Regions from separate parts of the Microbacterium sp. BE35 genome, predicted to be linked through region 1. Evidence: predicted binding sites of a transcription regulator. Region 1 holds the regulator's gene; each other region holds the start of a gene.
What was found. The regulator HrcA, encoded in region 1, represses chaperone genes, less so after heat shock. The targets are predictions, from matches to a motif close to TTNGCACTCGNNNNNNNCGAGTGCNAA.
Positions count from the first base shown of each region.

Region 2: a site for HrcA is predicted at 1,406-1,432, ahead of groL (chaperonin GroEL). Genes of this name have one in related genera too.
Region 3: a site for HrcA is predicted at 5,293-5,319, ahead of J2Y46_RS00610 (Hsp20/alpha crystallin family protein). Genes of this name have one in related genera too.

Region 1 is NZ_JAVDXD010000003.1:440,700-450,477, reverse strand. Features, by position in the region: gene J2Y46_RS13560 (16S rRNA (uracil(1498)-N(3))-methyltransferase) at 1-105, opposite strand, end outside; gene dnaJ (molecular chaperone DnaJ) at 109-1,221, opposite strand; gene hrcA (heat-inducible transcriptional repressor HrcA) at 1,273-2,313, opposite strand; gene hemW (radical SAM family heme chaperone HemW) at 2,441-3,658, opposite strand; gene J2Y46_RS13540 (DUF1990 family protein) at 3,666-4,316, opposite strand; gene lepA (translation elongation factor 4) at 4,344-6,194, opposite strand; gene J2Y46_RS13530 (pyridoxal phosphate-dependent aminotransferase) at 6,246-7,394, opposite strand; gene J2Y46_RS13525 (alpha/beta fold hydrolase) at 7,435-8,160, shown strand; gene J2Y46_RS13520 (MFS transporter) at 8,149-9,399, opposite strand; gene J2Y46_RS13515 (GH1 family beta-glucosidase) at 9,396-9,778, opposite strand, start outside.
Region 2 is NZ_JAVDXD010000005.1:22,866-32,643, forward strand. Features, by position in the region: gene groL (chaperonin GroEL) at 1-1,369, opposite strand, end outside; gene J2Y46_RS15985 (cold-shock protein) at 1,558-1,758, opposite strand; gene J2Y46_RS15990 (LytR C-terminal domain-containing protein) at 1,889-2,458, opposite strand; gene J2Y46_RS15995 (DUF3263 domain-containing protein) at 2,527-2,775, opposite strand; gene J2Y46_RS16000 (DUF2332 domain-containing protein) at 2,785-3,804, opposite strand; gene msrB (peptide-methionine (R)-S-oxide reductase MsrB) at 4,002-4,412, shown strand; gene J2Y46_RS16010 (nitroreductase family protein) at 4,412-4,954, shown strand; gene pucL (factor-independent urate hydroxylase) at 4,997-5,896, opposite strand; gene uraH (hydroxyisourate hydrolase) at 5,898-6,224, opposite strand; gene uraD (2-oxo-4-hydroxy-4-carboxy-5-ureidoimidazoline decarboxylase) at 6,221-6,718, opposite strand; gene bcp (thioredoxin-dependent thiol peroxidase) at 6,749-7,219, opposite strand; gene J2Y46_RS16035 (CoA ester lyase) at 7,258-8,172, opposite strand; gene allB (allantoinase AllB) at 8,231-9,580, opposite strand; gene J2Y46_RS16045 (bifunctional allantoicase/(S)-ureidoglycine aminohydrolase) at 9,607-9,778, opposite strand, start outside.
Region 3 is NZ_JAVDXD010000001.1:118,635-128,412, reverse strand. Features, by position in the region: gene J2Y46_RS00645 (alpha/beta fold hydrolase) at 1-539, opposite strand, end outside; gene J2Y46_RS00640 (histidine phosphatase family protein) at 765-1,490, shown strand; gene J2Y46_RS00635 (NAD(P)H-hydrate dehydratase) at 1,495-2,313, shown strand; gene J2Y46_RS00630 (GreA/GreB family elongation factor) at 2,365-2,775, opposite strand; gene J2Y46_RS00625 (hypothetical protein) at 2,873-3,043, opposite strand; gene J2Y46_RS00620 (VOC family protein) at 3,148-3,519, shown strand; gene J2Y46_RS00615 (L-serine ammonia-lyase, iron-sulfur-dependent, subunit alpha) at 3,627-5,228, shown strand; gene J2Y46_RS00610 (Hsp20/alpha crystallin family protein) at 5,372-5,824, shown strand; gene J2Y46_RS00605 (thymidine kinase) at 5,884-6,468, opposite strand; gene J2Y46_RS00600 (low temperature requirement protein A) at 6,559-7,683, opposite strand; gene J2Y46_RS00595 (hypothetical protein) at 7,673-7,831, shown strand; gene J2Y46_RS00590 (ABC transporter ATP-binding protein) at 7,828-8,697, shown strand; gene J2Y46_RS00585 (ABC transporter permease) at 8,694-9,428, shown strand; gene J2Y46_RS00580 (MarR family winged helix-turn-helix transcriptional regulator) at 9,438-9,778, opposite strand, start outside.

The sequences.
Region 1 (9,778 bases):
CACCCGGCGCACCGTCGAGGCGTGGTGGGCCTCCGCACCGGTGAGCGTCACGGCGTCGCCGGGAGCGGCGCCGACGGGCTGGTCGAGGAGGAAGTGCAGTGCCACCGGTCAGCTGTTCCGGAAGCGATCGCGGAGCTTCGCGAACAGGCCCTGGTGGAACTCGGCGAGCTTGGGGGCCGGCGCCTTGGTGCGCTTCGCGAAGTCCTCGATGAGGGCGCGCTCCTTGTGGTCGAGGCGCGTGGGCGTGACCACGTGCACGCCGACCTTGAGGTCGCCGCGCTGCGAGCCGCGCAGCGGCGTGATGCCGCGGCCCTTGATCGTCAGGATGTCTCCCGCCTGCACGCCTGCCCGCACCTCGAGGTCGACCGGGCCGTCGAGCGACTGGATGGTCGTCGTCGTGCCGAGGATCGCGTCGGGCATCGACACTTCGAGCGTCGCCAGCAGGTCGTCGCCGTCACGGCTGAACACCTCGTGCGGCTGCACCGTGACCTCGATGTACAGGTCGCCGTTGGGGCCGCCGGCCGGGCCGACCTCGCCCGAGCCCGGCAGCTGCAGGCGGAGCCCGGTCTCGACGCCGGCCGGGATGTCGAGCGACACGGTGCGGCGGGCGCGCACGCGGCCCTGGCCCTGGCAGGTGGCGCACGGGTACGGGATGGTGGTGCCGTAGCCCTGGCACACGTTGCACGGCTGCGTCGTGACGACGTTGCCGAGGAGGCTGCGCACCTGTCGCTGCACATTGCCGGTGCCGTGGCAGATGTCGCACGTGACGGGGCTCGTCCCGGGCTGGCAGCAGGAGCCCTGACAGGTCTCGCACACCACGGCCGTGTCGACCTCGATGTCGCGGTGCGTGCCGAACACGACATCGCCGAGCTCGAGCGTGACACGGACGAGGGCGTCCTGGCCGCGCTCGCGGCGCGATCGGGGCCGGCCCCCGCGCGAGCCGCCCGCCGCGCCGAAGAACGTCTCGAAGATGTCGTTGAACCCGCCGAAGCCGCCGGCGCCGCCGAACGGCGAGTCACCGCCGCCCATGTCGTAGCGGGCGCGCTGCTCGGGGTCGCTGAGGACGTCGTACGCGTGCGTCACGAGCTTGAAGCGCTCGGATGCCTCCTCGCCCGGGTTCACATCCGGGTGCAGCTGACGGGCCAGCCGCCGGTACGCTTTCTTGATCTCGTCGGTGGAGGCGTCGCGTGAGACGCCGAGGACCTCGTAGTGGTCAGCCACTTTCGCCTTCCTGCCGCGGCCGCGCCGCGGGATCGTGTGTGCGCGCGTGCGTCAGCGGGAGCTGTCGTCCTGCTCGAGCATGCGCGTGAGATAGCGCGCGACGGCGCGGACCGTCGCGAGGTTCGTGGGGTAATCCATGCGCGTCGGGCCCAGCACGCCGACGCGGGCGAGAGAGCCCGTCGCGTCGTAGTCGCTGGCGACGACGGATGCCTCGGCCAGGCCGAACGCCTCGTTCTCGCGGCCGATGCTCGCCGCGAGTCCCTGCTCGTCGGCGACCATCTCCCCCATCAGCCGCAGCAGCGTCACCTGCTCCTCGATCGCCTCGAGGAGCGGATAGATGCTGCCGCGGAAGTCGGATTCTCGGCGTGCCAGGTTGGCGCTGCCGGCCATCACGAGCTTGTCCTGGCGGAACTCCTCGAGCTCCTCGGCGACGGCGCGGACGATCTCGTCGGTCGCGCGCTCGTGCGCCGGAGCCTGCGCATCCCGTCCTTCGAGGCGCTCGGCGATGCGCTGCAGTCCTTCGCGGACGGGCCGGCCGACCAGCAGGGTGCCGAGCCCCGCACGGATGTGCGCGAGGTCGACGTCGTCGAATTCCTCGCCGACGAAGGTCAGGCGCTGCGACACGCGTCCCGTGTCGGTGACGACGATCACCAGCATCCGTCCGCCGCCGAGCTGGACCAGCTCGACGTGGGTGACCGTCGCGCGCGCGAACGAGGGGTACTGCACGATCGCGACCTGGCCGGTCAGCTGCGTGAGGGCGCGCACGGTGCGCACGAGGACGTCGTCGAGGTCGCCGGAGCCGTCGAGGAACGAGGCGATGGCCGCCCGCTGGGCCGGCGACAGCGGCCGGAGCTCCGCGAGATGGTCTACGAAGACGCGGTAGCCCTTGTCCGTCGGTACGCGGCCCGACGAGGTGTGCGGTGCGACGATGAGCTCTTCGTCCTCGAGCAGCGCCATGTCGTTGCGGATCGTCGCGGCCGACACTCCGAAGGCGTGCCGTTCGACGATCGCCTTGCTGCCGACCGGCTCGCGCGTGTCGACGTAGTCCTGGACGATCGCCCGCAGCACCTGCAGACCCCGTTCGCTGACCATCCCGCCTCCTCACGCCGCAGCTGGCACTCGCATGACTGGAGTGCCAATTCTATCCGATGGCCCTGTCAGGATCGTCGAGCGACGCCGAGACAGATTGCGAAGCCGTCCCACGCACGATCGCTCCGGGCTAATCGGTGAGCGCCCGCACCACCGCATCGGCGAGCAGACGCCCACGCCGCGTGAGCACGACCCTCCCGCGCAGGGCGGCAGGACCCTCGATGAGTCCGTCCGCGATCAGCGCGGCTACCGCGTGACGGCCTTCGCCGAGGAGCTCCTCGACGGGGAGCCCCTCGCGGATGCGGGTGCGCAGCAGCATGCTCTCGAGGTTCCTGGCCGCGGCATCCGGGATCTCCCGTCCGGCGGCCGGCGACTGCCCCGCGGCCAGCCGTTGCGCGTAGGCGGCAGGGTGCTTGACGTTCCAGAACCGCACGCCCGCGACGTGGCTGTGCGCGCCGGGGCCGAAGCCCCACCAATCGGCGCCGACCCAGTAGGCGAGGTTGTGGCGGGAGCGGTGCGCGTCGCCGCGCGCCCAGTTCGACACCTCGTACCAATCGAACCCTGCTTCCCCGAGCAGATCGTCGGCGAGCTCGTACATGTCGGCTTGCAGGTCGTCGTCGGGTGCGACGACCTCGCCACGGCGGATCTGGCGGGCGAGCTTGGTCCCGTCCTCGATGATGAGCGCGTACGCGGAGATGTGGTCTGACTCGAGGGACACAGCCGCCTCGAGCGAGGTGCGCCAGTCGTCGAGCGATTCGCCCGGAGCGCCGTAGATGAGGTCGACGCTGACGTCGAGCCCCGTCTCGCGCGCCGCAGCCACCGCGGTGCGGACGTTGTCGGGATCGTGCGTGCGATCGAGGGCGGCCAGGACGTGCGGGACGGCGGACTGCATGCCGATGGACAGGCGCGTGACACCGGATGCCGCGAGCTCGGCCGCCACCGCAGGCGTCACCGTGTCGGGGTTGGCCTCGACCGTGATCTCGGCGCCGTCGGCGATGCCGAACGTGTCGCGCACGCCGGCCAGCATGCGTGCGAGGTCGCCGGGCGGGAGGAGAGTCGGCGTGCCGCCGCCGAAGAACACCGTCGACGCGGGGCGGTTGCCTCCGGCGCGCTCGAGAACGGGCGCCGACAGCGCGATCTCACGAAGGAGCGTGTCGGCGTACTCGTCCTGTCGGGCGCCGCGCAGCTCGGACGACGTGTACGTGTTGAAGTCGCAGTAGCCGCAGCGGACACGGCAGAAGGGGACGTGCAGATACACGCTGAAGTCGGCGGCCGGATCGATGCGCGTGCCGGGCGGCAGCGAGCCGTCCGAGGGAACGGGCTCGCCGAGCGGAAGAGCGGAGCCCATCAGCGCCTCACGCGGGGGTCGTGTACAGCGGCGAGATCGCGCGCAGGTACCGCGTGAACAGCTCGCGACGACGGCGCTTCGTGAGCCCCGGGAGCATCCGGTACAGCACGGCACGGGGCGCGTCGAACGCGCGGACGGTGAACCACACCTCGTCGTTGTCGTACCAGTCGAGCATGAACGACTCCTCGCCGCTCACCACGGAGTCGCTGACGGTCCCGAGCGCGAAGCCGACCCGCCGAGGCTCTTCGACGGCGAAGATGACGCGAAGCTCCGCGTCGGCACGGAGCCCCTTGACGCGGCCGTCGACGCGGATCGTCGTGCCCGCGCCGACGAACGGGGTGCCGTCGACGTCGAAGCGCTGCTCGGCCTCGGATCGGCTGGGCTTGACGGGGTTGCCCTCCGCGTCGAAGCTCACCCCCGAGTACATGGGCCCGGACGCGGGGCGCACGTCGCTGACCTCGAGCCCGGCACCGCGCTGCGCGGTCCATGACATGAGCGCTTCGCTCGCGGCGCGGAAGCGGGCTTCCCCGCTGCCGATCCGCCAGGACTGCTCCGCCGGGATGCTGCGCTCCGGCGGATACTGCATCAGGTCCGGCGCTTGGGTCGCCCCGACAGCGGCATAGTCGACGGTGTCGTCACGGAAGGTTCCTCGACGCATGGATTCCAGCCTACTTCGCGAGTCGCATCACTTCTTGGCAGGACCCTCGACGTCGCCTGAGAGCGCGGCGATGAACGCCTCCTGGGGGACCTCGACGCGACCGACCATCTTCATGCGCTTCTTTCCCTCCTTCTGCTTCTCGAGGAGCTTGCGCTTGCGGGAGATGTCACCGCCGTAGCACTTGGCGAGGACGTCCTTGCGCATCGCGCGGATGTTCTCGCGGGCGATGATGCGGGCGCCGATGGCTGCCTGGATGGGCACCTCGAACTGCTGGCGCGGGATGAGCTTGCGCAGCCGCTCGGTCATCATCGTGCCGTAGGCGTACGCCTTCTCGCGGTGCACGATCGAGCTGAACGCGTCGACCTTGTCGCCCTGGAGCAGGATGTCGACCTTGACGAGGTCGGCGGTCTGAGAGCCTGCGGGCTCGTAGTCGAGACTCGCGTAGCCCTGCGTCTTGGACTTGAGCTGATCGAAGAAGTCGAACACGATCTCGCCGAGGGGCATGTGATAGCGCAGCTCGACGCGGTCCTCGCTGAGGTAGTCCATGCCCAGGAGGGACCCACGGCGGGACTGGCACAGCTCCATGACGGTGCCGACGTAGTCCTTGGGCAGCAGGATGCCGACCTTCACGACCGGCTCGGACACCTCCGCGACGCGCCCGTCAGGGTACTCGCTCGGGTTGGTGACGACGACGGTGTCGCCGGTGTCGGTGGTGACCTCGTACGTCACCGAGGGCGCGGTCGTGATGAGGTCGAGGTCGAACTCGCGCGAAAGGCGCTCGGTGATGATCTCGAGGTGCAGAAGTCCCAGGAAGCCGCAGCGGAAGCCGAAGCCGAGCGCCACCGATGTCTCGGGCTCATACTGCAGGGATGCGTCCGACAGCTTGAGCTTGTCGAGCGCCTCACGCAGGTCGGCGTAGTCGCTCTGGTCGATGGGATAGATCCCCGAGAAGACCATCGGCTTCGGGTCGGTATAGCCGGCGAGCGCCTCGGTCGCGGGCTTGCGCTGGTTGGTGACGGTGTCGCCGACCTTGGATTGGCGTACGTCCTTCACGCCGGTGATCAGATAGCCGACCTCACCGACGCCGAGCCCCTTCGTGGGGACGGGCTCCGGGCTCGACACGCCGATCTCGAGGAGGTCGTGCGTCGCCTTCGTCGACATCATCTGGATGCGCTCGCGCGGCTCCAGCTTGCCGTCGACCATGCGGACGTACGTCACGACGCCGCGGTAGGAGTCGTACACCGAGTCGAAGATCATGGCGCGGGCCGGGGCATCCGCGTTCCCCTTCGGAGCGGGGATCTGCTCGACGATGCGGTCGAGCAGCGTCTCGACGCCCATCCCGGTCTTGCCGCTCACTCGCAGCACGTCGTCGGGCGAACCGCCGATGAGGCCGGCCAGCTCTGCGGCGTACTTCTCGGGGTCGGCGGCCGGCAGGTCGATCTTGTTGAGCACGGGGATGATGTGCAGGTCGTTCTCGAGCGCGAGATACAGGTTCGCGAGGGTCTGCGCCTCGATGCCCTGCGCGGCGTCGACCAGGAGGATCGCACCCTCGCAGGCGGCCAGCGAACGCGAGACCTCATAGGTGAAGTCCACGTGGCCGGGGGTGTCGATCATGTTGAGCGCGAAGGTCTGATCGGCGGCGGCCCACGGCATGCGCACGGCCTGCGACTTGATCGTGATGCCGCGCTCGCGCTCGATGTCCATGCGGTCGAGGTACTGCGCGCGCATGTCGCGGTCGGAGACGACACCGGTGATCTGCAGCATGCGGTCGGCCAACGTCGACTTGCCGTGGTCGATGTGGGCGATGATGCAGAAGTTGCGGATCAGCTCGGGCGGCGTGGCAGAGGGCTCGAGGGGCTTCAGGGCGCGCGGTGACATGTCCAGACGATTGTACGGGTGCGCGCCCCTCGACGAACCCCGGGGCCGGTGTCAGGGTCGGGCCGGAGCGGGGATGCGACTCAGCCCTTCGAGCAGCTCGTCGCGGTCGCTGGCCACGCACACGCGGATCCAGCCCTCGCCCGAGGCGCCGAACGCGCTTCCCGGAGCGACGGCGACCCCCTCCTCGTCGAGGAACCGCTCGCACCACGCGACGACATCGCCGCCGGAGACATGCGCGACGTCGATCCAGAGATAGAACGCCCCTGTGGGGTCGAGGTAGCGCAGACCCCGTGCGTCGAGGAGCGCCGTCGCGGCGGCGAGGTTGTCGCGGTAGTGCGCCGCACTGCGCCCGACCGCCGCCTGGTCGCCGGTGAGCGCCTCGGCGGCCGCCCGCTGCGACGGCTCATCGACGCAGCTGACCACGGACTCCTGCACGCGCAGCATGGTCTGCCGCCATCCCGGAGGTGTGACCAGCCACCCGACCCGCGCTCCGGTCATCGCGTAGGTCTTCGACATCGAGAACACCGACAGCACGCGGCCGTCGTCATCGAGGGTCGCGGGGCTCACGTGGCGCTCGCCCCACGTGAAGCGCTCATACACCTCGTCGCTGATGAGCCACAGGTCGTGGCGGCGCGCCAGAGCGATCAGCGCCTCCAGCGTCGGGCGGTCGAACGTCGACCCGAGCGGGTTGGAGGGGGTGTTCACGATGATTCCTCGCGTCCGCGGCGTGACCAGCGACTCGAGCTCGGCGAGATCGGGCTGGAACGCGCGCCCGGGGCGCAGCGGATACGGCACCGGCGTCGCCTGCAGGAGATGGGCGTTCATCGTGAAAGTCGTGTAGCCGGGGTCGGGCACGAGCACTTCGTCGCCCTGCGACAGGGTGAGCGCCATCGCCAGATGCAGCGCCTGGGTCGCGCCGACCGTCACCCAGATCTGCTCGAGGTCGACGTCGAGGGCGTTCTCGCGAGCGAGCTTGTCCCGGATCGCTTCCCGGAGCGCCGGGATCCCGCCGTTCGGGGTGTAGCGGATCGCACCCTCGCGCCACGCCTGGGAGGCGGCATCCCTGATCCGCTCCCCGGCGACCTCTCCCGGCTCGCCCACCGCGAGGATGATCGTGCCGGGGCGGCGCAGGGCGCGCTCGAGGATGTGACGCACACCGGAACCCGGCATGCGCGCGACGTGCGGGGCGATCTCGGGCATGCCGCCATGCTAAGCGGGCGCGCGCGGCTACCCTGGCGTCATGGTCGTCCAGGTCGTGCTCGTGCACGGCATCCGGACGTCTGCGACCATGTGGCGCGCCCAGGAGGAGTACCTGACGGCCCGAGGCAATCCCGTCACGGCCGTGGACCTTCCCGGCCACGGCTCGCGGATGGCCGAGGATTTCACGCTCGAGACGGTGTTCGAGACGATCGACTCCGCGGTGCGCGCAGCGGCGGAGCGCGGCCCGGTGCTGCTGTCGGGGCACTCGATGGGCGGCCTGCTGTGCATCGAGTACGTGGGCGCCGAGAAGCCGCCACCGGTCGCGGGATTCATCGCGGCATCCTGCACCGCGATCCCTCGCGGCGTCGCGCTCGCCACGTACCGCGTGCTCGCCCGCGGCTTCGACGCCCTGCCCGATCGTGGCATGTGGCTCACCGATCGCATGCTCGACCGCATCCTCCCCGAAGAGACCCGCGCCGATTTCGGGGCCGGCGGGTACGCGCTGGATGCCCAAGACGTCGCGCTGCGCAGCCTCTCGGTGCTCGACCTGCTCGCGGCCCTGCATCGCATCGACGTGCCGCTGTGGTTCGTCAACGGGCAGTGGGACCAGCTCCGCGTGAACGAGAAGCTGTTCATGAGGGTCGCCCAGCACGCCGAGCTCATCGTCGTACCGCGGACGACCCATCACGTGACGGTGATGCGGCCGCGCGTGTTCGACGCGGTGCTCGAGGTGGCGCTCACGACTCTCGAGGCCTCACAAGGCTGACGCGGCGCGCTCCCGGCTGCGGATCGCATACGTCATCAGTCCGCCCGCGATCGACAGGATGCCTCCCACGAGGAACAGCAGCCAGAAGCCGCCCACGAGGGCGACGAGACCGGCGCCGAGGAGTGGGCCGATGAGCTGACCGAGGCTCGCCGAGACGTTCACGAAGCCGAGGTCGCGGGCGTGGTCCTCGGGATACGGGAGCAGGTCCGTGCCGAGGGCGAGCCCCACCGACATGTACGCGCCGTACCCGACGCCGAGGAGCGCGGCCGCGATCATCGCGGTCGAGAGCGACGGGGCCACCACCAGGATGATCGACGCGAGCCCCTGGACGACTGCCGACCACACGACGAACGGGATCCGTCGCCCGGTGCGGTCCGACATCCACCCGGACGCGATCGAGGAGCCCACCACGAACAGGGTGTAGACGAGGATCAGGAGCAGCAGCTCGTCCTCGGCCGTCGCTGGGTCGCGCTGCAGACCGTACAGCAGGAAGAACAGCAGCAGGCCGGTCCCGAGCGCGTTGCCGATGTTCACGGTGAGCCGCCCGGCGAGCAGCCACGCGAAGTCGCGATCGCGCAGCGCTGCCAGCCGTTCGCCGAGCGTGCGCACCTGGCGGGCGACGGCGACGTCGGAGCGCGCCGGCGGGTCGGGCAGCAGGAGCGCCGACGCCGTGCCGACCACCGCCAGGAAGCCGGCGAGCACGAGGTACCCGACCACGACGCCGAGCTCGAGCAGCACGATCACGCCCACGCCCACGACGATGCCGAGCGCCTGCGACGAGGAGACGGCGGCGGATGCTGCGCCCCGCTGCGTCGTCAGCTGGTCGGCGATGAGCGCGGTGAAGGCCGCGGAGGCGACCGCGACGCCGACAGAGACGCCCACCCAGGCGAGTCCCACACCCCACGGTCCGGACGCGAACGCGATGGCGGCGAGCGACGCGGTCCCGAGCCACACTCCGCCGAGCGCCCAGGGGCGCCGGCGCCCCATCCTGCCGCGCGTGCGGTCGGACAGGCCGCCGGCGACAGGCGCGGCGATCACGCCGGCGATGCCGCCCATCGCCAGCACGAGGCCGGACGACACCACGCCCGACACCCACCCGTCGGGGTCGTCGGGCGTGTTGAGCTGCAGCGGGATGAGCAGCTGCAGCGGCGTGAGCTGCACGGTCCACAGCGCGAGCCACGCGAGCGTGAAGAGCGTGAACCACCCCACGCCGACCTTGGCGCCCTGCCGGGCGCTCATGCGCGTGCCTCCGCGATGAGGGCGCGGTACCAGTCGAACGACGCCTTCGGGGTGCGTGCCGAGGTGTGGAAGTCGACGTGGACGAGACCGAACCGCTGGGTCCAGCCGTCCGCCCACTCGAAGTTGTCCAGGAGCGACCACACCGTGTACTCCCGCACGTCGACGCCGTCGGCGGCGGCCGCGCCGACGGCGTCGATGTGGCCCGCCAGGTACGAGATGCGGTCGGAGTCGCGGACGGGGCCGTCGACGTGGTCGGGCTCCGGGAAGGACGCCCCGTTCTCGCCGATCACGAGCGGCGGCAGACGGTCGCCGTAGCGTTCGCGGAAGTCGAGCAGGAGGCCGGTGAGGGCCGCGGGCACGATCGGCCACTCGGATCCGA
Region 2 (9,778 bases), on a different contig from region 1:
CCGCGTTGAGGGCGATCTGCTTCAGCGGAGCCTCGATCGCGACGCGCACGATGTTGGCACCGGTCGCCTCGTCACCGGTGAGCTCGAGCGAGTCGAGAGCCTTGCGGCCCGACTGGATGAGCGCGACGCCACCACCGGCGACGATGCCCTCCTCGACGGCAGCCTTCGCGTTGCGGACGGCGTCCTCGATGCGGTGCTTGCGCTCCTTGAGCTCGACCTCGGTGGCCGCGCCCGCCTTGATGACGGCAACGCCGCCGGCGAGCTTGGCGAGGCGCTCCTGGAGCTTCTCGCGGTCGTAGTCGCTGTCGGTGTTGTCGATCTCGCGGCGGATCTGGGTCACGCGACCCTCGATCTGGCCGGCCTCACCGGCGCCCTCGACGATGGTCGTCTCGTCCTTGGTGACGATGACCTTGCGCGCACGGCCGAGCAGGTCGAGGGTGGCGTTCTCGAGCTTGAGACCGACCTCCTCGGTGATGACCTGGCCGCCGGTGAGGATCGCGATGTCCTGCAGCTGCGCCTTGCGACGGTCGCCGAAGCCGGGGGCCTTGACGGCGACCGACTTGAAGATGCCGCGGATCTTGTTGAGCACGAGCGTCGCGAGAGCCTCGCCCTCGACGTCCTCGGCGATGATGACGAGCTCCTTGCCGTCCTGGATCACCTTGTCGACGACGGGCAGAAGGTCCTTGATGTTCGAGATCTTCTGGTTCGCGATGAGGATGTACGGGTCCTCGAAGACCGCCTCCTGGCGCTCCGGGTCCGTGACGAAGTAGGGGTTGATGTAGCCCTTGTCGAAGCGCATGCCCTCGGTGAGCTCGAGCTCGGTGCCGAAGGTCTGCGACTCCTCGACGGTGACGACGCCCTCCTTGCCCACCTTGTCGATGGCCTCGGCGATGAGCTGGCCGATCTCGGGGTCGGCGGCCGAGATCGACGCCGTGGCGGCGATCTGGTCCTTGGACTCGACCTCCTTGGCGGACTCGAGCAGCTCGGCGGTGATGGCGGCGACGGCCTTCTCGATGCCCTTCTTGAGCGAGATGGGGTCGGCGCCGGCCGCGACGTTGCGCAGGCCCTCGCGCACGAGCGCCTGAGCCAGAACGGTCGCGGTGGTGGTGCCGTCACCGGCGACGTCGTCGGTCTTCTTGGCGACCTCCTTGACGAGCTCCGCACCGATCTTCTCGTACGGGTCGTCCAGCTCGATCTCCTTGGCGATGGAGACACCGTCGTTCGTGATCGTGGGGGCGCCCCACTTCTTCTCGAGCACGACGTTGCGACCGCGCGGGCCGAGCGTCACCTTGACGGCGTCGGCCAGGATGTTGAGGCCGCGCTCGAGGCCGCGACGGGCCTCCTCGTCGAAAGCGATGATCTTTGCCATGTGTGTGTCGTCCCTCCGGAACGTTGGCTTTGGGTATTAGCACTCAATGAAGACGAGTGCTAAATCATTCTGGCACTCGACCCTACCGAGTGCAAGCCGCGGGGACGGATGCTGAAACGCAAGGAGACGGGACGCCTCTCGGCATCCCGTCTCCGGTGTCGGTTCAGCGTCGGGCGCTGAGCCGGGCGTCAGACGACGCGCACGGACTCGGCCTGCGGCCCCTTCTGGCCGGAGCCGACCGTGAACTCCACGGTCTGCCCCTCCTCCAGCACGCGGAAGCCCGACATGTCGATGTTCGAGTAGTGGACGAAGACGTCCTGGCCGTCGGCGACGGTGATGAAGCCGAATCCCTTCTCGGCGTTGAACCATTTGACGGTGCCCTGGGTCATGCGTTTCTCCTGTTGCCGGCGGTGCAGGGCTTCATCGTATGCAGGCCAAATCGCGGCATCCGCGCGTTTCGTCACTTGTTGACATGCAGGCACACAAGTGTTTACCGGCGCGAAACACGCGCTTGACGGGTCAGGGCGTAGGGGCCGGGGTCTGCCCCGCAGCCGTGCGGTCGAGACCGATCACGACGGTGAGCTGCGGCACGCCCTCCGTGGTCGCGGGGTACGCCTCGCTCTGCTCGATCTCGGCGCCTCCGATGATGCCGGCGAGGCCCGCGGCCGCGGCTTCGTCAGCCGGGTCGACGTAGAACACGGTGGTCGTCGGGAAGTCCTGCGACCCCGCCTCGCCCGCGGTCACCTTGTCATCCGCCCAGCCCGCACCGACGACGACGTCCTTCATCTGCGTCGCGAGACCCTGCTCGGGGGTCGCGTTGAGGATCATCACGTCGTAGTTCACGTCGACGACCGGCGTCACCTCGGGAACCGGTTCCACGGTCGGGGTGGGCGTGGGGACCAGCTCGATGCGTCCGGACGCCAGCAGTGTGCCGAAGATGCCCACGACGATGAGCACGACGGTGGCCAGCGCGGCCCACAGCAGGACGACCCATCCCCGCATCCGGGGGTTCTCGGCCCGGTGGGCGCCGACGCGGTCCGTCTCCGGCACATCGTCGAAACGATCCCGGGGGAAGCTGGTGGTCGGCACCCGTCGATGTTACCCGCCGAACCCCGGGCGCCCGGTCCGTGACGGCCCGCGTGGCGCGCGGCGGCGGGTCAGCGCGCGTCGGCGGCGCGGCCGGCGCGCTCGTGCAGACGCGCCTCGCGCAGCCGGCGGAGCCGCTTCACGAGCATGGGGTCGTGCTCCTGCGCGTCGGTCGTGTCGATGAGGCGGCCGAGCAGCTGGTAGTACCGCGCGGGCGACAGGCCCAGGTCGGAGCGGATGGCCTCCTCCTTGGCCCCCGCGTGCCGGCGCCACTCGGCCTCGAAGTCGAGGATGGCGCGGTCGCGGTCGGTCAGAGGCACGCCTCCACGCTAGCCCGCGGCATCCGTTCCTCCCGTGAGCCACGCGCGCCAGTGCACGAACGAGCCGAGCGGGTCGACCGCAGCGAGCGGGTGACCGCCGCGACCGAGCACGAAGCCGCCCCACGACGCGGCGTCGACGGGAGGCCGCCACCGATCGTGCAGCGCCGGCGGGTCGATCGTGATCCAGACCGCGTCGAGGGTGCGCACGGCATCGAGGAGGCGTTCGCGTCCGGCGCGCGGGATGTGCGGCAGGACCCCCGGCGTGCTGATGACGAGCGTCGCGTCGGCGGGTGCGAGCGCGGCGGCCGCGCGCAGCACCTCGGGGTCGGATGCGTCGCCGGCGATCAGGTGCGGCGGTTCTGCGGCGGCGATGTCGAGGGCGGCGGCGATCCGCTCCGTCCTTCCGCTCTCGCCCGGCCACACGAGGCTCATGAGGAACCGACGGTCGCCCACGTCGGCCGCGTCGAGCGGCTCGAGGTCGATCCCGGCGCGCCACACGACCTCCGGCAGCCGCAGCGGCGGTTCGCCGGTGACGTCACACTCGAGCACCACCGGTGAGGCCCCGGCGTCGGGATCGAGCGCGAGGACGCCACCGCTCCCCCGGTAGCGGTACGAGTAGCGGTCGGGGTACAGGCACAGCCCTCCGCTCGCGCCGACTTCGAGCAGTGCGATCGGCCCGTCGACCGTCGCGAGCGCCGGGAGCAGGGCGGCACACCGCTGCGGCTCGTTGGTCTGCAGACGACGGACGGATGCCTCGGCCACGACCTCCTCGCCGTGCTCGACGAGCCACGCGGCCCAGGCCGGGAACGCGCCCTCGGGGGCGCCGAGCATGCGGGTCACCGCGAAGACGAGCGGCGGCTGCCGCCGAGTGGCGGGGATGCGGGCGAGGATGGCGGCGAGCTCCGGATCGGAGGCGACCCCGTCCGCCCACTCGGCGTACAGCGGCGAGCGGCCGGGCGCCTCGTCGCGCGCGAAACGCGCGTACCGCTCGACGACCGCCGCGCGCTCGTGTGCGTCCGCCTCGTCCATGCCCTCATCCTCGCCCACACCGTCCCGTCCCGTCGCGCGCGTCGGTGAGACCGCAGTCGAAGGACGAGACCGTGGGGAAACCCCGAGGTCTCGTCCGCACGGTGGGGTTTCACGGATGCGGGCGACCCGGTGCGGCCCACCGCCCCGGCAGCTGGGGTTGAATGGAGCGTGGCCGCAGTGGGCGGCGAGGAGGAACCATGAGCTACGCCGTCGACAAGAGCGAAGCCGAGTGGCGCGACGAGCTGACCCCCGATCAGTACGCCGTGCTGCGCCAGGCGGGCACCGAACGGCCCTGGACCGGTGAGCTGCTCGACGAGAGCCGCGCCGGACTGTACACGTGCGCGGCGTGCGGCGCCGAGCTGTTCCAGAGCGGGACGAAGTTCGACTCGCACTGCGGCTGGCCGAGCTTCTACGAGTCCATCCGCCCCGAGGCGGTCGAGCTCATCGAGGACGACAGCCACGGCATGGTGCGCACCGAGGTGCGCTGCGCGAACTGCGGCTCGCACCTGGGCCATGTGTTTCCCGACGGCTTCGGCACCCCCACCGGCGACCGCTACTGCATGAACTCGATCTCGCTGCAGTTCACGCCCGGCGAGGGCGCGGCGTGATGTCCGGCGCGCTCGACGCCGCACTCGCGCGGCGGTCGTGGTCGAAGGTGACGGATGAGGCGCCTACGCACGAGGAGCTCCTCGATTTCGTCGCCGCCGCCGGGCGCGTCGCCGACCACAAGTCGCTGCACCCGTGGCGTCTCATCGAGCTGCGCGGTGCCGATCGACAGCGCCTGGGCCGGGCCATCAACAAGGCCGAGGGCGACAAGGGCACGTCGTCCAAGCCGATGCGGGCGCCGCTGCTCATCGCGGTGGTGGCGAGCTACAGCAAGACGCATAAGGTGCCGCGGTGGGAGCAGGAGGCCGTCGCCTCCGGAGTCGCGCACGTGCTGAGCCTGGTGCTCGACGAGGCCGGCTGGGGCGTCTTCTGGCGCACCGGCGACTACACCCGGTCGAAGGCCGTCGCGAAGGCCCACGGCCTCAAGAAGAACGAGGAGCTGCTCGGCTGGCTCTACGTCGGCGGCAAGCCGAAGCGCTCGCGTCCGACCCGCCGCAAGGGCGTCGACGCCACCCGCTTCGTGAGCCGCATGCCGAAGGGCTGACACGGCCCAACGCATTCTTCTCCGTGCGTGGGGCCGAGGGCCTCAGCAGAAGCCGGCGATCCCCTGCCACGCGGGGTGGTTCCCCGGCACGCCGTCGCGGAGCACCGTCGCCTCGATCAGCCCGTACGGGCGATCGGCGGCGTAGAAGACCTCGTTGGGGTTGTCGAGCCCGAACGGCGTCAAGTCCACCGCGAAGTGATGCAGGTTCGACATCGAGAAGCGGATCTCGTCGATCTCGGTGCGGGCCTCTAGGACCCACCGACCCATCTCGTACAGGGTCTGCTGCAGCGCGAGCGAGTGCGTCCGGGCGAATGCCTCGAGCAGCAGACGGCGCACTTCGGCGTAGGACTCGTCGAACCCGACGTCGAGGCGGTTGTAGCGCCACCTCGCGGTGACGGACGTCGCGAGGATGCGGTCGTCCGTCTCGGCGAGCGTCGCGTACCGGTCGCGCACGAACCCGTGGAACTCCGACCCGGCGGACTTCAGCACCGCGAGATCGCGCAGCCCCGAGATGACGGTCGCCTCGGCTCCCACGAACGTGACCACGGCCGTGCGGGTCTCTGTGCCGCCGCGCACGAACGAGTGGTCGTGCCCCGCACCGTCGACGGGGATGCGGTTCCAGGTGTACTGCTCGGCCTCCCAGCGTCCGCCGGTGACCCAGTCGAACTCCCCGGTGAAGTGGCGTCCCAGCCGGAGCAGGAACTCCTCGGGCGTGCCGACGCCGTCGCGGGCGAAGGCGAACACCGTGTTCTTCTGCGTGTCGGTGGCGACGATCCGCGAATTGTCCCCCTCCATGTGGGCCGCGGCGAAATCGCCACGCAGCTGCGAGGTCACGTCGAAGTCGGTGATCCTGTGTCGCGGGCCGTCCCGGTCGATGCGGACGAGTCGCACCTCGGCTTTGCCGTACTGGTTCGCGCCGAGCACGATCGCGGGCTCGGGCATGTCAGTTCCCCCGGTAGGTCGAGTACGCGAACGGGCTGAGCAGCAGGGGCACGTGGTAGTGCTGGTCGGCGTCGGCGACCGCGAAGTCGATCGACACGACCGGGTAGAACGTGGTGCGCCCCGTCGCGGCGAAGAAGTCGCCGGTCGCGAACGTGAGCCGGTACGTGCCGGCGTCGAGACGCTCCGGGCCCAGATCCGAGATCCGGCCCGCCCCGTCGGTCACGCCGGACGCGATCTCGGCCCCGTCGGCCGTGGTCAGCACGACGCCGACGCCGCGGGCAGGGCCTCCGAGCGCAGCATCCAGCACGTGCGTCGTGATCTGGCTCATGAACCGATGATCCCTTCCAGTCGGAGGACCGCGATCTGCCGCAGCTGCTCCGCCACGACCGGCATCTCCTCCTCCTCAGTGTGGGCCAGCCGCTCGCTCAGCGCACCGAGGATCTCGTCGGCGCTGCGCCCGGCCGCCCGGACGAGGAAGACCCGCGAGAACTTCTCCTCGTAGGCGCGGTTGCCTGCGGCGAGCGCGGCGGCGACGTCGGCGGACGGCATCCCGATCCCCGCCTGCTCGGATCGCGAGAGGGATGCCTCGGCCCCCGCTCCGCTCGCGCGCTCGCCGATGCGGGGGTGGTGGGCGAGGGCACCGTCGATCTCGGCCACCGTCCACGGCGCGGCGCTCGTGCGCGCCGCCGCGAGGAGGTCCGCGGTCGTCGCATACGGCCGCCCGCTGACGACGGCATCGACCCACCGGTCGATGTCGACGCACCGGCGCACCACGGCTCGCGCGGCTTCGGCGTCGAGGCGGTTGAACGCGTCCAGCTCCATCGCTTCGGCGTACCTGTCGGGCGGGTGGGCTCAGGCGGCGAGCTGGGCGCGGAGGCGGTCGACGTGGCCGTTGGGGTCGACCCGGTACTCGGCGGACTGCACCGTGCCGTCGGCATCCAGCACGAACGTCGAGCGGATGAGGCCCACGCGCTCCTCACCGTTGACGACCTTGGTGCCCCACGCGCCCCATGCCTCCGCGACGGCGTGGTCCTCGTCGGAGAGGAGCGGGAACTGCAGCTGCTCGGCCTGGGCCCACTCCGCGAGCGTCTCGACCGAGTCGGGCGAGACGCCGACGACGGCGACCCCCGCCGCCTGCAGCGAGGCGAGGTTGTCGCGGAAGTCGCACGCCTCGGTCGTGCAGCCGGGGGTGAACGCGGCCGGGTAGAAGTACACGACGAGGCGGCGGCCGGCGAAGTCCTCCGGCCGCACCACGGTGCCGGTGGAGTCGGGCAGGGCGAACCCGGGGTTCGCGTCGCCCTCGCTCAGGCGGATGTCGGCCATGTCGTGCATCCCTTCGATGGTTCTTCGCTCGTCGCCGGTCACGAGGTCGGGTGCACGCCGAACGCGAGAGCCAGCTTCTCGATCTTCTGCGCCCGGCCGAGCCGGGGCAAGTCGCTGCCGTCGCGGACCACACGACCGCGGCCCTCGAAGTCGGCCAGGAAGTCCAGTGCCCACAGCACCTCGCTCGGCGTGGGGCAGATGACCTCGTTGATGACGGGGGCCTGCTCGGCAGCGAGGCAGAGCTTGCCGGTCATGCCCATCGAGACCGTGATCGCGGAGTGCTCGCGCAGCGTCGGCATGCTGTTGCCCACCGTCGGACCGTCGATCGGCCCGGGCAGATCGCCCACGCGGCTGGCGACGACCAGGCGCGCACGCGGGTAGGCCATCGCCTCGGCGTCTGCGCTCATGCCGGTGTCGCGGCGGAAGTCTCCGCTGCCGAACGCGAGGCGGAAGGCGCCCCGGGCGCGCGCGATGTGGGCGGCGTCCTCCATGCCCAGCGCCGACTCGACGAGCGCCACCACGGGGACGTTGCCGCCGAGGCGGTCGAACGAACTCGTCACCTGGTCGGCCGACTCGGTCTTCGCGAGCATGATGCCGAGCAGCGTGGGGATGCCCGCGAGCGCCGCGAGGTCTTCGCCCCAGAACGGGCTCAGCGCGTCGTTGACGCGCACCCAGGCACGGCCGCCGCCACGGAGCCAGTCCGTGACGTCCTGCCGCGCCTGCGGCTTGTTGCTCGGGTCGACGGCATCCTCGATGTCGAGCACGACCGCATCGGCGCGCGACGCCGCCATGTCGTCGAACGAGTCCGGGCGGGTCCCGGGGACGAGCAGCCACGAGCGCGCGATCGCCGGGTCCACGGCGCGGTGGCGCGCGGGACGCGGGGTGATCAGCGACCGCAGGTCGTCCTCCGCCTCGAGGACTTCTGCACCGCTGCCATAGGGATCTGCCGACATCTCACTCTTCTTCCGTATCGTCACGTCTCACCCGGCCGGAGAGGGCCGGTGTCGGCGCTCAGGCCGCGCCGCGACGCAGCAGGCGACCACGGGGCTCGGCGAAGTCGACCCGCTCGCCCCGCAGGAAGGTCTCGCGTACGACGCCCGACAGGGCGCCGCCGTCGTACGGCGAGACGGGATTCTTGTGGTGCAGACGGGCGACGTCGACGACGAACCCGTCATCGGGTGCGAACACCGACAGGTCGGCGTCGAAGCCGAGCGCGATCCCGCCCTTGCGGGCGAGGCCCGTCAGGGCCGCCGGACGCGCCGACATCCATTCCACCACCTTCTCGAGCGGGATGCCGCGTCGGCGGGCCTCGGTCCAGACGACGGGCAGCCCCAGTTGAAGTGAAGAGACACCGCCCCATGCGACGGCGAAGTCGCCGTCGGCGGGCGCCTTGAGGTCGATGGTGGCGGGCGAATGGTCCGTGACGATGCAGTCGATCGTTCCGTCGACGAGTCCCTCCCAGAGCCGCTCGCGGTTGGCCGCCTCACGGATCGGCGGACAGCACTTGAAGGCGGTCGCCCCGTCCAGGACGTCCTCCGCGGTCAACGTCAGATAGTGCGGGCACGTCTCAACGGTGAGGCGCACGCCGTCACGCTTGGCGGCGGCGATGAGCGGGAGCGCGTCGGACGATGAGAGGTGCAGGATGTGCGCGCGGGCCCCGGTGCGGCGCGCGCGGTCGATCACCTCGGCGATGGCGACGTCCTCCGCCGTGTGCGGGCGCGAGGCGAGGAACCGGTCGTAACGGGCCCCCTGCGCGTGGGGGGCGTGCTCGATCGTCGCCGCGTCCTCCGCGTGCACGATGAGCAGCCCGCCGAACCCGGCGAGTTCGGCCATGTCGCGCTCCATCTCCGCGGCATCGAGCGGAGGGAACTCGTCCACGCCCGAGGGCAGCAGGAAGCACTTGAACCCGAACACCCCGGCGTCGTGCAACGGGCCGAGCTCCCGCGTGTTGCCGGGGACCGCCCCGCCCCAGAACCCGACGTCGACGAACACCTGGGACCGTGCGGCCCGGCGCTTGATCCCCAGCGCCTCGACCGAGACGGTCGGCGGGACGCTGTTGAGGGGCATGTCGACGATGGTCGTGACGCCGCCGGCCGCAGCGGCCTTCGTGGCCGAGGCGAACCCCTCCCATTCGGTGCGGCCGGGTTCGTCGACATGCACGTGCGTGTCGACGAGTCCCGGCAGCAGCGCCTCGTCGTTCTGCAGCTCGACTTCCTCGCGTCCGCGCAGTCCCGCGCCATGGGGCTCGATCGCCACGACGACCCCAGCGGTGACGCCGATCTCGCACGGCCGGAACACGCTGTCGGTGAGCACGCGACGGCCGCGCACGACGAGATCGTGCTGCGGCATCCGTTCGCTCATGTGTGGACTCCCCCGTTCGCCCCTCGTCACGTGAGCCGGATCTGGCGGTTGACGTCCTTGTACAGCAGGTATCGGAAGGGCTCGGGTCCGCCCGCGTAGCAGGCCTGGGGGCAGAAGGCCCTGAGCAGCATGTAGTCGCCGGCCTCGCACTCGACCCAGTCGTCGTTGAGCCGGTACACCGCCTTGCCCTGCAGGACG
Region 3 (9,778 bases), on a different contig from region 1:
GGTGCGGCCGACGGCGTCACGTTCGCGACGAACGACGCCGGACGCTGAGTCGCGACGATCGTCCATCGGTCGGCCTCGGGGAGGTCCTGTGCGAACGCGTCATGCACGGTCTGCGGCTTGAGGAATGCCTCGGCCGCGCCCTCCGGAGCACCCGGGTAGCCCGCGACGTCGAGGACCGTGGTCGGATCCGCGACCGCGAGCGCGGAGCCCGATCCCTCGAGGATGCCGACGACGGTCTCGCCCTCGTCGGGGATGAACGCGTCGACGTACACCAGCGCCTTCACGTCTCCGCCGTGTGCGCCGGCGTTCGTGATGACCGCGCCCCCGTACGAGTGGCCGACGAGCACGACCGGCCCGGTCGTCCGCTGCGCGAGGAACGACGCGATGTACGCCGCGTCGGACGTCAGCCCGCGCAGCTCGTTCGGCGGGGCGAGGACGGTGTACCCCTCCGCCTGGAGCGGAACGCTCACGGCGTTCCAGCTGGATGCGTCGGCCCACGCGCCGTGCACGAGGACGATCGTCGGCTTGCTCTCTGACATTCGACTTCCCATCTGTTGCGCCGCCCCAGGCGGCTGCGGATGATCAAAGTCGCGTCGTGTGCTGTCCTGGACGCGCTGTCCGACACCTTAGGGCCGCACGCCGCGTCGGCGCCAGCGTCGCCGGCTGATGCGCCGTGAACGATTGCCGAAGCCCTTGTGCGACACCGCCCGTCGCCGGCTGTCAATGGGGATCCGCGACCTGGCCGACGTCCCTAGCCTGGGGCGATGGCAGTGAGAGAGCTGTGGCTGATCCGGCACGGTGAGAGCATCGGCAACGTCGCGGCCACCCGCGCCGAGATCGAGGGCCTCGACGCCATCCCGCTCGACGTGCGGGACGCCGATGTCCCGCTGTCGCCCACCGGGCAGGAGCAGGCCGCCGCGCTCGGCGGATGGCTCTCCCACCACCTCGACGACATCGACCTGTACGGGGTGTCGCCCTATGTCCGGGCCAGGGAGACGCTCGCGATCGCCCTGGGGGAGGGCTCGGCGGGCCGGACGATCTTCGTCGACGAGCGGCTGCGCGACCGCGAGCTCGGGATCCTGGATCTGCTCACGAGGCAGGGCGTCGCCCGGTTGCACCCCGAAGAGTTCTCCCGGCGTCGCCACCTCGGCAAGTTCTACCATCGGCCGCCGGGCGGAGAGTCGTGGGCGGACGTCGCGCTGCGGCTCCGGTCGTTCCTCCGTGAGACGCTCGAGGGCGGTCCCGAGACGGCAATGCTCGTCGTGCACGACGCGGTGGTGATGCTGTTGCTCTACATCCTGCTGCCGCTGGGGGAGGGTGAGCTGCTGGGCTTCGCCGACGACCACACCGTCCTGAACGCCTCGATCACCCACCTGATCAGGACTGAGGCCGGCTGGGAGCTCGCGGCCTTCTCGGATGTCGCCCACCTCGAGCGCGAGGGTGCCGACGTCACGGCTCATCCCGGGGATCCCGATGTCCAGCCACGTTGAGGCGGTGACCGAATCGCTCCTTCGGGAGTGGGGCCTGCCCGACCCGGGCGAGTCGAAGAAGTCCCGCGGCGATGTGGTGGTCGTCGGCGGCTCGCGCAGCTCACCGGGTGCCGTGCTCCTCGCGGGCGAGTCGGCGCTGCGCGTCGGCGCGGGGCGCGTCGCGCTCGCGGTGCCGCAGTCGATCGACGCCCAGGTCGGCATCGCCCTTCCGGAAGCGGGCATCCTCGCGCTCCCCGACGATGCCGAGGCGCCGCTGAGCGCAGAGCTGGGAGAGAAGGTCGCGGCCGCCGACGCCGTGCTGGTCGGACCCGGCTTCAGCGACGCCGACGAGACGCGGGCGACGCTGCTCGCCGTCGCTGCGACGGGTCCGCGCCTGATCGTGCTCGATGCGTTCGCCCTCGGGGTGCTTCCCGAGATCGATCGGGGCGGCCTCCCCGATGAGGTCATCCTCAACCCGAACAGGGACGAGGCGAGGATCCTGCTCGGCCGCGAGCTCGCCGACGACGTCGCCGACGTCTGCGAGATCGCCCGGAGGTTCGATGCCGTCGTCAACTGCTACGGCGTGGTGGCGCGCGCCGACGGGCGCACGTGGCGGATCGACGAGGGCGACGGCGGATTGGGAACGTCGGGGAGCGGCGATGTGCTCGCCGGCGCGATCGCGGGAATCGCCGCGCGCGGCGTGGACCCTGCCCGAGCGGCCGTGTGGGGTTCGTGGGCGCACGCCCGGGCGGGCGTCAGGCTCGGCGAGCGCATCGGTCTCGGCTACCTGGCGCGTGATCTCGCGAGCGAGTTGACCCTGGCCGTGCACAGCCTCAGCCGGTGACGAGGGCAGCCAGACCGCCCCTGCGATCGCCGGGACTGTGTGCAGCGATGCTCAGCTGTGCGGGACCGCGTCCACCACTGCGCCCGCGATCGTCGCACCGCTCGGCGCGGCGTACGAGAAGCGGTCGCCGGGGAGCAGGCCCGCGATCGCCTGGCCGAGCGGCGAATCGGGGGAGTAGACGGCGAAGTCGGAATCCGCGCCGAGGAGGGTGCGCGAGCCGAGCAGGAACGTCTCCCGCGATCGGTCCGCGTCGAAGTCGACTGTCACGCGCATGCCGGGCTCGACGATGCCGTCGTCCGGGCGCTCGCCGACCTGGGCGCGGCGGATGATGCCGCGCAGCTCCAGCGCGCGGACCTGGGTCTGCTCGTCCTCGGCGCCCTCGCGCACGAGCAGTTCGAGCTCCTCCTGCAGCTGACGCAGAGCGTCCTGCGTGAGCCAGATCGGCTCCTCCACAACAGACACGGCAAACCTCCACAGCCGGGACAGATGAAGTTCCCGAGCCTAGCGGTTCGCGTCGTGGGGTGCACGGCGAGCAGGCGAGCCGCCCACTCGCGCTCGCCTACCTGCGTTGTTCGAAGGCTCCCGCGGTGACGGGAATCGCGACGGCCGCCACGATGCAGAGCAGGCCCACGACGAACACCAGCGCGGGCAGGACCGGTGACGCGAACGACAGCCCCAGGATCACCATCCCGCCGACCATGAGGATCAGATAGAGCACGAAGAGCAGCATCGCCAACCTCCAGGATCGCCTTCCTCATTGATACTCCTCACCGGCCCGTCGCGGGAGGGGCGCCGTCCCTGGCATCGGACTCGGGTGGGCGCGAGAATGACGCCATGAGACTTGTGCAGGTTGCTCAGCACGCCGATGACCTCGATCGCGCCGCAGGCTTCTACAGCTCTCTCCTCGGCGCCGACGCGACGGCGGTGTTCGATCCGCCGGGCCTGCTGTTCTTCGACCTCGACGGCGTGCGGCTGCTGCTGGACCGCAACGCCCCGACCGCGCTGCTGTACCTGCACGTCGACGACGTGGCCGCCGCCCTGGAGCGGATCGGCGATCGGGCCGAGGTCGTCTCGGCGCCGCACGTGATCTTCACCCACGAGGACGACACCCTCGGACCGGCAGGTCACGACGAGTGGCAGGCATTCGTCGAGGACTCCGAAGGCAACACCGTCGGCCTCATCTCGTTCCGGCCCGTCGCCTCCTGAGGGGCGCCATGGTGCACGACGGATGGCCGTGAGATGAGGCATCCTGCTCGTATCGAGTCGGTAACGGGAGTCAGAGTGCACGCTCCTGTCGCGTTAGCCTGGTCGCGATGAGCGCCTACGTCTCGGCGTTCGAGCTGTTCTCCATCGGCGTAGGACCCTCGAGCTCCCACACGGTCGGTCCCATGCGGGCCGCCCACGATTTCGTCGTCCGCCTGCGCGAAGGAGGGGTTCTGCCGCAGGTCGGCCGCGTCACCTGCACGCTGCACGGCTCACTCGGAGCCACGGGCATCGGCCACGGCACGCCCGACGCCGTCGTCGCGGGGTTGCAGGGTCTCGAACCCGAGACGGTGGATCCGGATGCTGTGCGCTCCGCGTGGAGCGCCTGGCCCGACGATCGCGCGCTCGAGCTCGCCGGCACGCACGCGGTCCCGTTCCGGCGCGGCGACGTCGTGTTCGCGCCGCGCACCAGGCTGCCCGGCCACCCCAACGCCATGACCCTCCAAGCGTGGACCTCGCCCGGCGACGGACCTGCGCGTGCGCTCTCCGCGCCCGGAGTGCGCGAGACGGGCTCGTCTGCGGCTCTCGAACCCGCGGCGGCGACGGATGCCGGACTCCTCGTCCGCGAGACCTACTACTCCGTCGGCGGCGGCTTCATCCGCCGCGAAGGTGACGCTGCGCCCGGCTCAGCGGCCGCAGGGGAGCCCGCACACGCGTTCCCCCTGGACTTCTCCAGCGCCAAGGAGCTGCTCGCCGTGTGCGACGAGCGGGGCATCACGATCGCCGAGGCCGCGCGCATCAACGAGGAATCGCTGCGCCCCGACGAGGACATCGCCGAGGGGCTGGACGCGATCTGGGACGCGATGGCCGCGTGCGTCGAGGCGGGTCTGCGGGCCGGGGGCCTCCTCCCCGGGATGCTGGGCGTCAAGCGCCGCGCCGCGTCGATCCGCGCGCAGCTCGAGGCGGCCGAGGCCGACGGCCGCCGGGAACTCCCAGGCGAGTGGCTCGGCGCCTTCGCGCTCGCGGTGAACGAGGAGAACGCGGCCGGCGGCCGTGTCGTGACGGCGCCGACGAACGGCGCCGCCGGCATCGTCCCCGCCGTCGCGATGTACTGGTGGCGCTTCCTGGCGGACTCCGGTCTCGGCGCCGGCAATGCGGTGACACCGTACGGCGAGCTGGTCGGCAGCGCCCTGCTCGGGTATCACGGGCACGCTGCGACCGCCGAGGAGGCCGCAGGCTGGGACGACGAGCAGGTGGCGGAGGCGAACCGTCGCCGAGGCATCCGTCGATTCCTCCTCACCGCCACCGCGCTGGGCTCTCTGTTCAAGGCCAACGCGTCGATCTCGGGCGCCGAGGGCGGGTGTCAGGCCGAGGTGGGATCGGCGTGCGCGATGGCCGCGGGCGGCCTCACCGCCGTGATGGGCGGCACGAACCGGCAGATCGAGAACGCCGCCGAGATCGCCATGGAGCACCACCTCGGCCTCACCTGCGACCCGGTGGGCGGACTCGTGCAGATCCCGTGCATCGAGCGCAACGCGATCGCCGCGTCGACAGCCGTCACAGCCGCGCGCCTCGCCCTGCGCGGCGACGGCTCGCACTACGTCTCGCTCGACGCGGTGGTCGAGACCATGCGCCAGACCGGCATCGACATGTCGCACAAGTACAAGGAGACGAGCGAAGGCGGTCTCGCGGTCAACGTCATCGAGTGCTGAAGCCGAGTGCTGGCCTCCGAAGGCCGGCGGTGGTCTCGTTCGTTCACGGCGAACGCTCCACGGCTTAGCACTCGCATGTCGAGAGTGCTAATCTGGTCCCAGTTGAGCCGGTACGGCTCAACTTTCGACGAGAGGAGATAATCATGGCCACCAACGACCCGTTCCGGGACCTCGACCGCCTTGCTGCCGGTCTCTTCGACACGCGCCGCGGCCCCCGCCGCATGCCGATGGACCTGTACCGCGACGGCGACCACTACATCCTGACGGCCGACCTTCCGGGCATCGACCCGGGTTCGGTCGACATCGACGTCGACGGACAGCTGCTGACCATCCGCGCGGAGCGCACGCTGACGAGCGGCGACGACGTCAAGTGGATCACGCGCGAACGAGAGGCGGCGAGCTTCCTGCGCCAGCTCAACCTGGGCCAGGGCATCGACACCGAGCGCATCTCCGCGAGCTACAACAACGGCGTGCTGAGCGTGACGATCCCGGTCAGCGAGAAGGCGAAGCCGCGCAAGATCGAGGTGATGTCCGAGGGCGGCGCGCCGACGATCACGGCGCATGAGTCCGACGCGCCCCAGCCGATCGAGCAGTAGGACCATCCCAGAACGGATGCCTCCCCGCCGACGCGGCGGCGAGGCATCCGTTCTGTCGTCTACGCTCGTGCGGTTCCGGTGAAGTGCCTGCGGCACCGGGCCTGGTAGGACTCGATCCCTCCGACGTGCGCCGGCGCCGGCACGCCGGCATCGCCGGTGGGAGCCTCGGCGATTCGCTGGTGGAACGCGGCGTCTTCGCCGCAGACCGCGCACACGGCGGTGAGCTTTACGACGTCCTCGGCGATCGCCATCAGCGCCGGCAGCGGCTCGAACGGCCGGCCGTCGAACATGACGCACAGCCCTGACACCACCACGGTCACGCCATCGGCGACCAGCCCGTCGACGGCGGGGACGAGGTCGGACCCGAAGAACTGCGCCTCGTCGATGGCGACGAGGTCGAGCCCGCGGCCTTCGACGCCAGCGACGAGCGAGGCTACGTCGGGCACCGAGCGCGAGGGCACGCTCAGCCCGGAGTGGGAGCTCACCAGTCCCGCGCCCCGCCGATCGTCCAGTGCGTGGCTCACCACCTCGACCTCGAGCCCCGCGATGCGCGCGCGGCGGACGCGGCGCAGCAGCTCCTCCGACTTTCCGGCGAACATCGGACCGCACACCACCTGTAGCCGGGACTGCCTGGTCGCACGCATGCCGCCACCCTATGTCCGGTTCTGCGCGAGGCGCATGAGACGACGCGCGAACGACGGTCGCCATGGGCGCCGGGGAGCGAGGACGGCGGATCAGCCCCCCGCGCGGCGTCCTCGCCGCACACGGCCGACCGTCTCCCCGGCGGCGACGCCGGTCAGCACGAGGCCCGCGGCGATCGAGAGGGTGAGCGTGTCGAGCACGCTCGCGGCGGTCGCGAGAAGCGCGAGCGCGAGCACCCCCGCGAGCTGTGCGCGCGCCCAGCGCCGCTCGAGCAGGTGGCGGAAGAGCACCGTGCCCGCGAGGAACAGCATCGGCCCGCCGATGACCGCGATCGCCGCGGCGACGTCGTGGTCGTGCGGGTGCGCGAGGGCGTCCTTGTCGCCCACGCTGATCACGACGATCCCCGCCACGATCGGGAGGTGCATCCACGTGTAGGCGGTGCGTGCCAGGCGACCCGGCGTGTCCGACGCCTCGATGGTCTCGGCGCCGACCCGCTCGCCGTGGTCGAAGTAGATCCACCACGCCGCCGCCGCGGTCGCGAACGCGGTGACGAGCGCGGCCACGGATGCCGGCGACGACTCGGTCTCGGCGAAGACGAAGCCGGTGACGAGCATGCCCTCGCCGAGCGCGATCAGCACGAAGAGCGCGGTCCGTTCGGCGATGTGGGGGCCCGACAGGTCCCAGCGGTCGAGGCGCACCTTGCCGAGGCCGGGGACGGGGAACGCGAGGAGCGTCCCCGCGAGCTCGATCCCGAGCGCGAGCGCCCACAGCGGCAGCTGCCACGGCAGCGGCAGCAGCGCGCCGACCACCCACAACACGGCGCTCGCGACAGTCCAGGCGAGCACCGCGGTGAAGTCCCTCGACACGGCCGGGTCATGGCGCGCGGTCGCCCATACGATGAACGCCGTTCGCCCCACCTGGAGGATGACGTAGGCGATCGCGAAGGCCCAGGCGCGCTCGCCGAAGGCTTCGGCGATCGAGACGCTCATGACCAGCGACACGAACGCGAGCCCGATGACGGCGCCGCGAACCGGCAGCGTCACCGGGTCGAGCCAGTTCGTGACCCAGGTCGTCGACACCCACGCCCACCACAGCGCGCACACCATGATCACGCCCTCGAGTACTCCGAGAGGGCTTTGATTCTCGTAGAGATAGGCCGACAGCTGCGTCAGCGCGAACACGAACACGAGGTCGAAGAAGAGCTCGATGTACGTCACCCGATCGGCGCGCGGAGTGTCCGTCGGCCTCATCACGTTCCGCGTCATCCCGAAGGGCATGCCCCACATCCTGTCATCGCGCGCCGGCGCGACGGCGATCTCGCCCCTGGACGGCGTGCCAGCCGCAGGGGCACTATTCATCTCGTGACGAACAATGCGGAGACGGATGCTGTGAGCGTGCGTGGTCTGCACGTCAGGCGCGGCAAGACGGAGGTCTTCACCGGGCTCGATCTCGATATCCCGCGGGGGCAGATCACCGGACTGCTCGGACCGTCGGGGTGCGGCAAGACCACGCTGATGCGATCGATCGTGGGTGTGCAGAAGGTGGCGGGCGGCGAGGTGACGGTTCTCGGCGAACCCGCCGGTTCGCGCGCGCTGCGCAAGCAGGTCGCGTACGACACGCAGGCGGCCTCGGTCTACGGCGACCTCACCATCCAGCAGAACCTGCGCTATTTCGCGCGTCTGGTCGACGCGCCCCGCACCGACGTCGATCGCGTCATCGAGCAGGTCGGTCTCGCCGACCAGCGTGACCAGACCATCGACTCGCTCTCGGGGGGACAGGAGAGCCGCGTCTCGCTCGCGGTCGCCATGCTCGGGGCGCCCGAGCTGCTCGTGCTCGACGAACCCACGGTGGGCCTGGATCCGCTGCTGCGCGCCGAGCTGTGGGGAGTCTTCCGCGGCCTCGCCGACGCCGGCGCGACGCTCATCGTCTCGAGCCACGTCATGGACGAAGCCCTCCGGTGCGACCGCCTCGTGCTCATGCGCGCGGGCCGGATCATCGCCGACACGACCCCCGACGGGCTCTTCGCCGACACCGGGACGACGGACCCGGATGCCGCGTTCCTCACGCTCATCGAGCGCGACGCCGTTCGCCCAGCCCAGGGACCGGAAGAAGCGGCTCAGGGACCGGCGCCATCGGCCGGTGAGCCTGCCGAACCCCACCCGCTCACGCGTCGTGAGGCGCGCGAGCAGGCCGAGCATGCGCACCACGCGGACGAGGGGAGCACCTCATGAACGGTGTGCTGACGCTCGCGACCGCCGGGCGCGTGTTACGGCAGCTCAGCCACGACCCGCGCTCGATCGCGCTCATGCTCGTGGCGCCGAGTCTGCTCGTCGGCCTGTTCGCGTGGCTGTTCAGCGATCAGGAAGGTGTCTTCGACCAGTTCGGCGGTCCGATCCTGGCGCTGTTCCCCTTCATCGTGATGTTCCTGATCACCTCGATCACGACGCTCCGCGAGCGACGGTCGGGAACCCTCGAGCGCCTCATGACCACGCCCATCGCGAAAGCCGACTTCATCGTCGGCTACGGGCTGGCCTTCGGGCTCATGGCCACGCTGCAGGCGGTCATCACCGTCACCTTCGCGGTGTGGGTGTGCGGGCTCCAGGTCGACGGGCCGCTGTGGCAGCTCGGCCTCGTCGCCGTCGTCGACGCGATCCTCGGCACCGCGCTGGGACTCCTGGCGAGCGCGTTCGCGCGGACCGAGTTCCAGGCGGTGCAGTTCATGCCGCTCATCGTGTTCCCGCAGATCATCCTGGGCGGCCTGTTCATGCCCCGCGAGGACATGCCCGAGGCGCTGTACCAGATCTCGAAGATCCTGCCGCTGAGCTACGCGATCGACACGATCAACGCGGTCACCGACGGCGACGAGGGCTGGGACGTCTTCGGTCCACTGCTCATCGTGGTCGCGTTCGCCGTGGGCGCGCTGATCCTCGCGTCGCTGACCCTTCGGAGGCGGACTCCGTAGCCCGACGGCTCAGCAGCTGGGCCGCTTCTTGCGCAGCTTCGCGGTCAGGTCGCGCAGCTGGGAGAGCTCGTCGTCCGAGAGCAACGACATCCGCTCCGCGATGGCCTTGCCGTGGGCACTGGCGATGCGGCGGAACAAGGAGGCCCCGGCATCCGTCGCGTGCACGAGCGCTCCGCGCCCGTCGTCGGGGTCGGCGCACTTGGTGATCAGTCCGCGCGCGACCATGCGGTCGACGAGCCGTGAGACGCTCGGCTGGCTGATGAGCATGTTCGCAGTCACGTCGCGCAGGCGCGCGGTGAGGTCGTCGGCGCGGGTGACCGTCAGGAGCACGTCGTACTCGGCCTGACTCA